DNA from 2 places in the Pseudomonas sp. MF6755 genome. Region 1 is predicted to be linked to the other one. Evidence: riboswitches for the same ligand, from Rfam matches in the RefSeq annotation. Region 1 holds a riboswitch; the other holds the start of a gene.

Region 1 (4,694 bases):
GCAACGCTGTGGGTACACCGTGAGCACCGGCCCCAGGTTGCAGGGGAATTGGCAATGGGTGCGGGTCAATAGCACGCCGCCGGGCACTTCGATGCGCCGGTGTTCCAGCAAGCGGCGGCGCAGGGTTTTCCACAGCTGCAAGGCACCGCGCTGGGTGCAGCGCGGGCCAGTGCACAGCAATACATGGTGGGCGTGGTCGGGGATACGCGACCAGTCGGGATGGGTATCCACCCCGTCGATTTGTATGATGTCGGTCATCAGAAGCGATACGTATAACGCACCTCTGAGGTGAACGGTCGGCCCAGGTTGTCGACGTTGTTGGAGCGGCTGGTGACGTAGTCGCGGTCGAACAGGTTTTCCACCAGCAGGCTCACGCGGTGCTGGTGCGCAGTGTCCAGGTAGCGATAGGCGTCTGCGTCTACCACCGAATAATGACCGTACTCGACCTGCTTGGAGCTGATGACATCGCGAATATAACGGATGGCCGCACCTGCACCCCACAAGCGGTTTTCCGATTCGAAACCAATGCGTGAACGGGCAAAGAAGCTCGGGATATCGTTGATGGTGACTCCGGCACGCGACTCGGTAAGGTTGCGGGTCATGTCCGCCTGCACGCTCCATTGGTTGTTGAGCGCCAGCTTGGCGTCGGCCTCGAAACCGCGCATCTGGATCTGGCCCTGGCCATTGACCCACTGCACACCGTCCAGGGTGATCAGGTCGGTGATCTTGCGCTTGAACAGGGTCACGCTGGCGTTGAAATCGCGCCCGGCAAGCAGGCCCTTGTAGTCGATACCCAGTTCGGCGTTGCGGCTTTTTTCCGGCTTGAGGTTGCGGTTGCCCTTTTCGTCATCTTCATTGACGAATAGCTGCTCGGCGTTGGGCAGCTTGTAAGCCGTGCCGTATTGGCCGCGTACTGCCCAGTTATCGTTGAGGTCGTAGAGCGAGGTGAGCATGCCGACGGTGGCACTGTCACCGCCGCTCATGGCCTCGTGGCGCACGCCAATGCTGGGATGCCAGTCGGGCATGGCGTCGATCTGTGGGCGCAGTTGGGTGTACAGCGCGTGGGCCTGGGCTTTGTTGTCGTCGATTACCAGCACATCGTCCTGGCCCTTGAACCATTGGTTATCGCTGCCGACGATCAACACATGCCCTCCCGGCAACTCGGCCTTGCCCTCGGCTTGCACGCCCCAGTCGGTAAAACCCCAGTAGTCGTTATGGTTGATGACCTTCGTACCACCGCCTTCGAGGTTGTTGATGCGGGTATAACGGGTGTCCCAATCGTTGATATGGCCCTTGACGAAATAGCTCAGGCGTTCGTTGATGTTCTGCTCGAAGGTCGCCGTGGCGATCTGCTGAACGCGGTCGTTGGTGGTCTTGTGGGAAGCCACCGGGCGGGCGAAATCCAGATTGGCATCGGCGTATTGGTAGAACAGTTCCAGGCGCGAATCGTCGCCAATGGATTGAATGGCCTTGGTGCCGAAGGTGGTGACTTCGTAGGAGCGTCGTTTGTCCGTGACGTTTTTCATATCGCGGTTGCGAAACGGTTGGTAGCCCTCGGACGCATTGCGGCTGACGTAGGCCAATAAGCCCAGGTCGCCCCAACCGTTGTTGAAGATTTTCTCGACCCGCGCGTCGCCGGTGGTGCCACCGAAGGTATCGACCCCAAGGTTCACTTCGCCGGAAGCCGTACGCGTTTGTGGGCTGCGGGTGACGATATTGATCACCCCCGAGACTGCCTGGGTGCCGAACAGCAGGCTCTGGCCACCCTTGAGTACTTCGATGCGTTCGATAGCGTTGGCCGGCAGGGTGTCGAGGTACAGGCCGCCGTACAGGCGATTGTTCAGGCGCACGCCGTCGAGCAGAATCAGGGTGTCATCGTTGCGCCCGCCGAGCAGGGAATAGGTACCGTAGTCGAACGGGCCGTTCTTCGGCGCTACGTACAGCCCGGGAATGAACATCTGCATCACCCGGGATACGTCGGCGGCAGGTCCGGCCCGCTCGATCTGTTCGCGGCTGACCACCTCGACTTTACTGCCGTATTGGGCCATGGCTGCGACGGTGGTGGACTCCACCGATGGCGCCGAGACGATTTGCGGGTTGAGTATCAGGGCGTTGTCGTCAGCCAGCAGCAACGGGCTGAACAGGTAGCCGATCAAGGGAGTGAATGAACGTCGAATCATAGTCTTCTCGAAAGTATCTTCGCAGAAGCACGCAGGAGAAGGCATCGAGCACACGCCAATACCGGCCCATGCCCGCCCACCGCAGGAGTTTGCCAAACAGAAATTCCAGGCCGGTCTCCGGGCTCATGCGTCTGGATACCTCCACCTTCCCATGGCGCGATGGCCACAGTGGTGTATCGAAGGGATCACGCATATACCGTTGCGGGGGCAGCACCGGACTTGCTCGAGCGAGCGTACCGGTTTCCCGTTTCACCCCAAGCACGGCGGCAGGGGGCACCTGAAACAGGAGGGCATCTGAACATTCGCACGACCGTTCGTCAACTTTCCCATTCCTGCTGCCCCTCCCATATTTTTTGATCTTTATCCGTCAGTCGGTTTGCGGTGGTCCCGCAATCGCTCGGCCGCATCGCGCAACAACTGCTCGGTACCGTTCCAGCCCAGGCAGCCATCGGTGACCGACACGCCGTACTTCATCGAAGGGCTCAACGGCTGGCAGCCTTCGAAAAGGTGGCTTTCAAGCATCATGCCGATCAGCGACGTATCACCCTGCAAGCGCTGCTCCAGCACGTCGTTGAATACCGCCGGCTGGCGCAGCGGGTCTTTGCCGCTGTTGGCATGGCTGCAATCGACCATGATTCGCGCCGCCACTTTGGACTTGGCCAGATCCTGCTTCACCTGGGCCACGCTCTGCGCATCGTAGTTCGGCCCGCGATGACCACCGCGCAGTACCAGATGAGTGTCGGGGTTGCCTGGGGTCTGGATGATCGCCGGGTGGCCTTGGCTGTCGACGCCGAAATGGCGGTGCGGGTGGAAGGCGGACCGCATCGCATCACAGGCAATCGCGACGCCGCCGTCGGTACCATTCTTGAAGCCCACAGGCATGCCCAGGCCGCTGGCCATTTCGCGGTGGATCTGCGATTCAGTGGTGCGCGCGCCAATCGCGACCCAACTGAGCAGGTCATCGAAGTAGCCGGCAGCCATGGGTTGCAGCAGCTCGGTGGCGATCGGCAAGCCCAGGCGCAGCATTTCACGCATCAGCTCGCGGGACAGGGTCAGGCCGGCGGCCATGTCATCGCTGCCGTCCAGGTGCGGATCGTAGGCCAGGCCTTTCCAACCGATGGTGGTGCGGGGTTTTTCTACGTAGGCGCGGATCACCAGCAGCATCTGGTCGCTGACTTCAAGCGCCAGCTTCTTCAGGTTGCGTGCGTATTCCATGGCCGATTCCGGATCGTGTATCGAGCACGGGCCCACTATCACCAGCAGGCGTGAATCTTCACCATTGAGGATGGCGCGCACCGCTTGGCGGTGGGCGTGGATCTGTTCATTGAGGAACGGGCTGAGGGGCAGTTGGTGCTTGAGTTCAAGGGAGCTGGGCAGGCGCTGGGTCAGGGCTTCATTGGCGCAAGACAGGGCGCTTTTCATGGCAGAGCGGGGCAAAGCGGCGACGGAGGAGTTCATATTCAAGGCTTCCTGGGCAAGCGGCGGGCGATTCCCGCGCGCTTGGCCTACTGGGGTGTTCGACAATTGGCCGTATCGGCTACGTGTGTTGGCTTGCCACCACGGGGTGACCGGTCGGAGGCGGCAGGCTGTCCCGAACGGAGCTGGCTAAATCGCCATGCAGTGCAAGTGTCGTAGCGGTAATAGGTGGCGTAGTTCATGGCTTGATTCCTTTAAGTGGTCTTGAGCAAACAAATTATTAGAGGCTGAAAAAACAAAACCCCCGGTCGGGGAGCCGACCGGGGGTTTAGATTTCTCTGGTAGGCGACCCCTTGAGTAGTGGGCGCCGATTTCAGGTATCAGGCGCGCCAGTGGCTAAACCAATACCCAAAATAAAAGCCGGCCAGTGCGCTCGAACCGTTCACACGGGTGGCCGACACCGAGCGCAAGGCGCTGGCAGCAGGGCAAACCTGAGTGTGGGTGAGTTGCAACATGGTGGCTCTCCAAATGATGGGGGGAGCTTACTAGAGGCGTACCGGTGGATTCAATCAGTAATTTCTATCGTGTGGGGGGACTTACGGCTATGGGTGTGTGCCGATATGCTGATGACACTTAAACAATGATTGCCAGGACGCGACCATGACTGCCTTGACCCTTGCTGCCGCGCAAACCATTTCCATCCCCGGCGACGTAGCGGCCAATATCCAGCGGCACCTTGCCATGATGCGGGCCGCGGCAGAGCAGGGTGTGCAATGGTTGGTCTTTCCGGAATTGTCGTTGACGGGCTATGAACCCTTCCTGGCGGCGGACTTGGCTATTACCCCCGAGAGCGCGGTGTTGGTTCCGCTGCGTGAGATGGCGCGGGAGCTGCGATTGACGGCAGTGGTGGGCATGCCGGTACGGCTGGCGCCACACGCGGGCGTGCTGATTGGCGCGCTGGTGCTGGGAGCGGACGGTTCAGTGGGCGTCTACACCAAGCAGCATCTGCACTCTGGCGAAGAGCTGGCATTTGTAGCCGGGCAGGGCGGCGAGATCCTGGCGTGGGGAGATGAGCGCATTGCGCTGGCGGTGTGCGCG
Region 2 (4,694 bases), on a different contig from region 1:
TGAGGATCACCAGGTCGGCGCTGGCCAGTTGATCGGCGAACAGTTCGTGCAACGGCGACTCGTGGTCCAGGTTCGGGTCGAGTTTGCGCTGGGCATCGACCTGATCCGGAAACGCGGCGAACGTACCAGCGGCCACGGCCGGGCTGTCGACCACGGTGATCACCGCATCGACTGTGCAGGCGCTGCGGATTTCCGGCCACTGGAAGGCTTGTACCAGTGGCTTTGGCAGGGCCAGGCCCGAGGTTTCGATGAGGATATGGTCAAGGTCACCGCGACGGGCAACCAGTTCGCGCATCACCGGGAAGAATTCCTCCTGCACGGTGCAGCACAGGCAACCGTTGGCCAGTTCGTACACGCGGCCGTTGGCTTCTTCTTCGGTGCAACCGATGGAGCACTGCTTGAGGATTTCACCGTCAATGCCCAGCTCGCCGAACTCGTTGACGATCACCGCAATCCGACGGCCCTGGGCGTTGTCGAGCATATGGCGCAGCAACGTGGTTTTGCCCGAGCCCAGGAAGCCGGTAACGATGGTGACGGGAAGTTTGGCCAGTGTTTTCATCGGATGCCCTTTGGGGCGGGCATACGGGACGACAGGCCCTGCGGCATCGCGCAGCAGCGGATTTCGTCACCGGATCACCCCGCCCGGTTGAATTGGAAAATCGGTGACGAGGCAGGTCTCCTGGCTTGGGGCGTGCAGGTCTTGCGACCAACGCTGACTGCGCCTTCCCGCCGTCTCGGCAGTGGCGTGGCAGTCAACTGAACCCTTCACAGTTGCGGGGGCAGCCGCGGCTTGAACCGCGTTCCCTTCTTAGCTTCGACCTGGGCCGAAGAACCTCGAGGGTGCAAGGCTACGCAGTGCGGGAGAACCGGTCAATATTGATCGTTCGCACGCCACAGAAGCGCTCACCTGCACGACGCGAGGCCCAATCAACTTGAAACAAATTACTTGTCGGTTCAAGGAATCATTTGCGCAGCGCAAACCACAACTCTCTGCCACGTCATCAAGGCCATTGATGCGTGGTTCACCCAACATTCTATGGAGTCAACAATGGCACTCACAGTCTCGCCACACATCAATACAGCACCGCCTGCCGAAACGCACGCTATCACCCAGCGAGAAAATCCGCAGACCACCACCAGCGAACGGCCCGTCGACCTGCTGACTCGCGAGGAGCTCTTGCAAGAAATCATCGACAATATGGACGCCTTGCATGACCCCAGGTTCGACTCCGAAACCATCACCCGCGATTCGCTCAAGAGGACAGCTGACGGAGTGCCGCTGCGAGGCACACCGCCAACAGCACGCCAGAGCGAGATCGCGGCGGAGACTTTGAAGCGCAAAGACGTGTTCAAGGAACTCGACTTGATTGGCGGGAGCACCATGTTCCCGCTCAACGGCACATTTACCCTCGATGATGCAGAGAATGTGGCCGCCGGACGCCGTTCGACAGTCGCTTTTGCCGAGTAAAACCTTGAAGGCCGGTGCAGCGAACGATAGCCGGCTGCCTCTAGGGGTATGACTGAACTCAACAGTGCCCTTTCCATCCACGGGGAAGGGCCAAACCCTGAATGCCATACAACCCTCATTGACGCATAACTCCCGCTCATGCTCTCCTACACATCTTGTTTCGGGTGCCCTTCACAGGGTGAAACGGGAAATCGGTGCGCCATAGACCTATGGCAACTCCGGTGCTGCCCCCGCAACGGTAAGCGAGCGAAGCGTCAAATCCACTGTGCTGTGCATGGGAAGGAGATGCTTATCAGGCTGGACTCTTTCAAGAGCCGCCCCTCGCAAGCCCGGAGACCGGCCCGAAAAAATCAGATAACAAACCCGCGGTGGGCGGGCGCTGTTCAGAACCCTGCGTGCCTGGCTCGCGGGGTTTTCATGCGCTCGTTTCACCCTGACACTCGAAAGGGACGCGCCATGTCGATCATCAGCAGCACTTCGCACTCCGCCAGCAGCACCGCCACCTTGAGCCAACGCCTGACTGCCGCTATCGGTGCGTCGATCCTGGGCGCGTGCCTTGTGTATTTCGCCGGCTTCTCGCATATCGAGGCCGTGCACAACGCGGCCCACGATACCCGCCACAGCGCCGCGTTCCCGTGCCACTGAGACTTGCCGACATGATCAAGCGTATCGCCCGAACCGCAGGGTTCACCGGCTTGTTGGCCGCCCTGCTGCTGACCCTGCTGCAAAGCTTGTGGGTCGCGCCGTTGATTTTGCAGGCGGAGACCTATGAAAAGGCTCCGGCTGTCGCCGAAGTCACCCATGAACATGCCGCAGGGGCCGCTGCCCACACCCACGACGCCGAAGCTTGGGAGCCGGAAGATGGCTGGCAGCGCGTGCTGTCGACTACCGGTGGCAACCTGGTAGTGGCGGTCGGGTTTGCGCTGATGCTGGCCGGCCTGTACACCTTGCGCGCACCGACCCGCACCGCCCAGGGTTTGCTTTGGGGCCTGGCGGGTTACGCGACCTTTGTGCTGGCACCCACCCTGGGCCTGCCACCGGAATTACCGGGCACTGCAGCGGCTGACCTTGCGCTGCGCCAGACCTGGTGGATCGGCACCGCAGCTTCCACCGCTGCGGGTATCGCGCTGATCGTGTTCGGGCGCAATTGGCTGTTGAAAGTGCTGGGCGTGGCGATCCTTGCCGTGCCTCATATCATCGGTGCGCCACAGCCACAAGTGCATTCGATGTTGGCCCCGGAGGCTCTCGAAGCGCAGTTCAAGATCGCCTCGCAGTTGACCAACGTGGCGTTCTGGCTGGCCCTGGGCCTGATCAGCGCCTGGCTGTTCCGCCGCAACCGCGATGATCAATACTCGGCATGACCCTGGTAGTCGGCCTGGGTTGCCAGCGGGGTTGTGATGTTCACACCCTGCTGGGCCTGTTTGACAGTGCGCTAGCCGAAGGCGGCATCGAGCGCCAACGCATTACGGCGCTGGCGAGCATTGATCGCAAACAGGATGAACCCGGGTTGCTGGCCCTGGCCCAGTTGCTGGACTTGCCACTCCAGTGTTTCAGTGCGCAACAGTTGGCCGGTTATGAACACCGCCTGAGCCACAAGTCAGCCCTGGCTTTTGCCCATACTGGCTGTTACGGCATCGCCGAAAGCGCCGCCCTGGCCTTGGCCGAGCAACTCGCCCACGGCCCTGCCCGCCTGCTGATCACCCGCAAGAAAACCGCCCAGGCCGCCTTTGCATTAGCCTGTACCGGTTAAAAACCCGATAATTGCCGTTCTCGATCATGAGCAATCTTCATGCTCGCCCGTTTTTCAACAGGAATCCTCCATGACCGTCTACTTCATCGGCGCAGGCCCCGGCGACCCGGAACTGATTACCGTCAAGGGCCAGCGGCTGATCCGCAGTTGCCCGGTGATCATCTATGCCGGCTCGCTGGTACCTGCGGCGGTGCTGGAAGGCCATCGGGCGCAACAGGTGGTCAACAGCGCCGAGCTGCACCTGGAGCAGATCATCGACCTGATCAAAACTGCCCACGCAAACGGCGAGGATGTGGCACGCGTGCACTCCGGCGACCCAAGCCTGTATGGGGCTATAGGCGAGCAGATCCGCCACTTGCGTGAGCTGGGCATCCCCTTCCAGATCATTCCCGGGGTCACGGCAGTGGCGGCCTGTGCGGCGCTGCTGGAAACCGAACTGACCCTGCCGGACATTGCCCAGAGCGTGATCCTGACCCGCTATGCCGATAAAACCAGCATGCCGGCCGGTGAAGACTTCGACAGCCTGGCTCGCCACGGCACGACCATGGCGATTCACCTGGGTGTCAACCACTTGGAGAAGATCGTCGCCGAGCTGCTGCCGCATTATGGCGCCGATTGCCCGATAGCCGTGGTGCACCGGGCTACATGGCCGGATCAGGACTGGGCCGTCGGCACCCTGGCGGATATTGCCGGCAAGGTCGCAGCCAAGGGGTTCCGGCGTACTGCGTTGATTTTGGTGGGCCGGGTGCTGGCCAGTGACAGTTTCAGTGAGTCGTCGCTGTATCGGGCCGGGCATGCACACCTTTATCGGCCTTGATTTTTTACTTCACAAAGTAAAATCAACACACTGATTTTTATTAATAAATACAGAAAAATGTGGGAGGGGCCTTGCCCCCGATGAGCATGGGTATCTACACAACTTCGTAGCTGACAACGATAACTACGATGCGAAGCGAGCCGCTCTTGATCTTGATCTGGCTTTTGATCTTAGGCGCCCCGTCAAACCACGCTGGCCGAACGCAGGCTTGAATCCGTGGGTAACAGCAACTTACTGAATTTAAATCAAAAAAAACGGCGCTCACGGGGCGCCGTTTTTTATGCTCGCAGTGAACACCTTACTCAGTAGTAGGCGTTTTCTTTCTGCGTGTGGTCGGTCACGTCACGTACGCCCTTGAGCTCAGGAATACGCTCCAGCAGGGTGCGCTCGATGCCTTCGCGCAACGTCACGTCCGCCTGGCCACAGCCCTGGCAACCGCCGCCGAACTTCAATACAGCGATACCGTCATCCACTACGTCGATCAGGCTCACCTGGCCCCCGTGGCTGGCCAGCCCCGGGTTGATCTCGGTTTGCAGGTAATAGTTGATGCGCTCGTTGACCGGGCTATCGGCGTTGACGTTCGGCACCTTGGCGTTGGGCGCCTTGATGGTCAACTGGCCGCCCATGCGGTCGGTGGCGTAGTCGACCACAGCGTCGTC

Evidence for each region. A riboswitch is a leader RNA that binds a small molecule or an ion and turns the genes downstream of it on or off. The one in region 1 is predicted to bind cobalamin.
Region 2: another riboswitch for cobalamin. It lies ahead of JFT66_RS23740 (CbtB domain-containing protein); the one in region 1 lies ahead of JFT66_RS13860 (TonB-dependent receptor plug domain-containing protein).

Annotation. Positions count from the first base shown of each region.
Region 1 covers NZ_JAEKDA010000009.1:127,321-132,014, forward strand. The annotation lists gene JFT66_RS13855 ((2Fe-2S) ferredoxin domain-containing protein) at 1-258, opposite strand, end outside; gene JFT66_RS13860 (TonB-dependent receptor plug domain-containing protein) at 258-2,180, opposite strand; cobalamin riboswitch at 2,272-2,476, opposite strand; gene JFT66_RS13865 (3-deoxy-7-phosphoheptulonate synthase) at 2,541-3,638, opposite strand; gene JFT66_RS30030 (hypothetical protein) at 3,977-4,111, opposite strand; gene JFT66_RS13870 (carbon-nitrogen hydrolase family protein) at 4,257-4,694, shown strand, end outside.
Region 2 covers NZ_JAEKDA010000019.1:68,023-72,716, forward strand. The annotation lists gene cobW (cobalamin biosynthesis protein CobW) at 1-559, opposite strand, end outside; cobalamin riboswitch at 653-852, opposite strand; gene JFT66_RS23735 (hypothetical protein) at 1,049-1,468, shown strand; cobalamin riboswitch at 1,614-1,827, shown strand; gene JFT66_RS23740 (CbtB domain-containing protein) at 1,925-2,113, shown strand; gene JFT66_RS23745 (CbtA family protein) at 2,125-2,829, shown strand; gene JFT66_RS23750 (cobalamin biosynthesis protein) at 2,826-3,218, shown strand; gene cobM (precorrin-4 C(11)-methyltransferase) at 3,289-4,035, shown strand; gene nfuA (Fe-S biogenesis protein NfuA) at 4,338-4,694, opposite strand, start outside.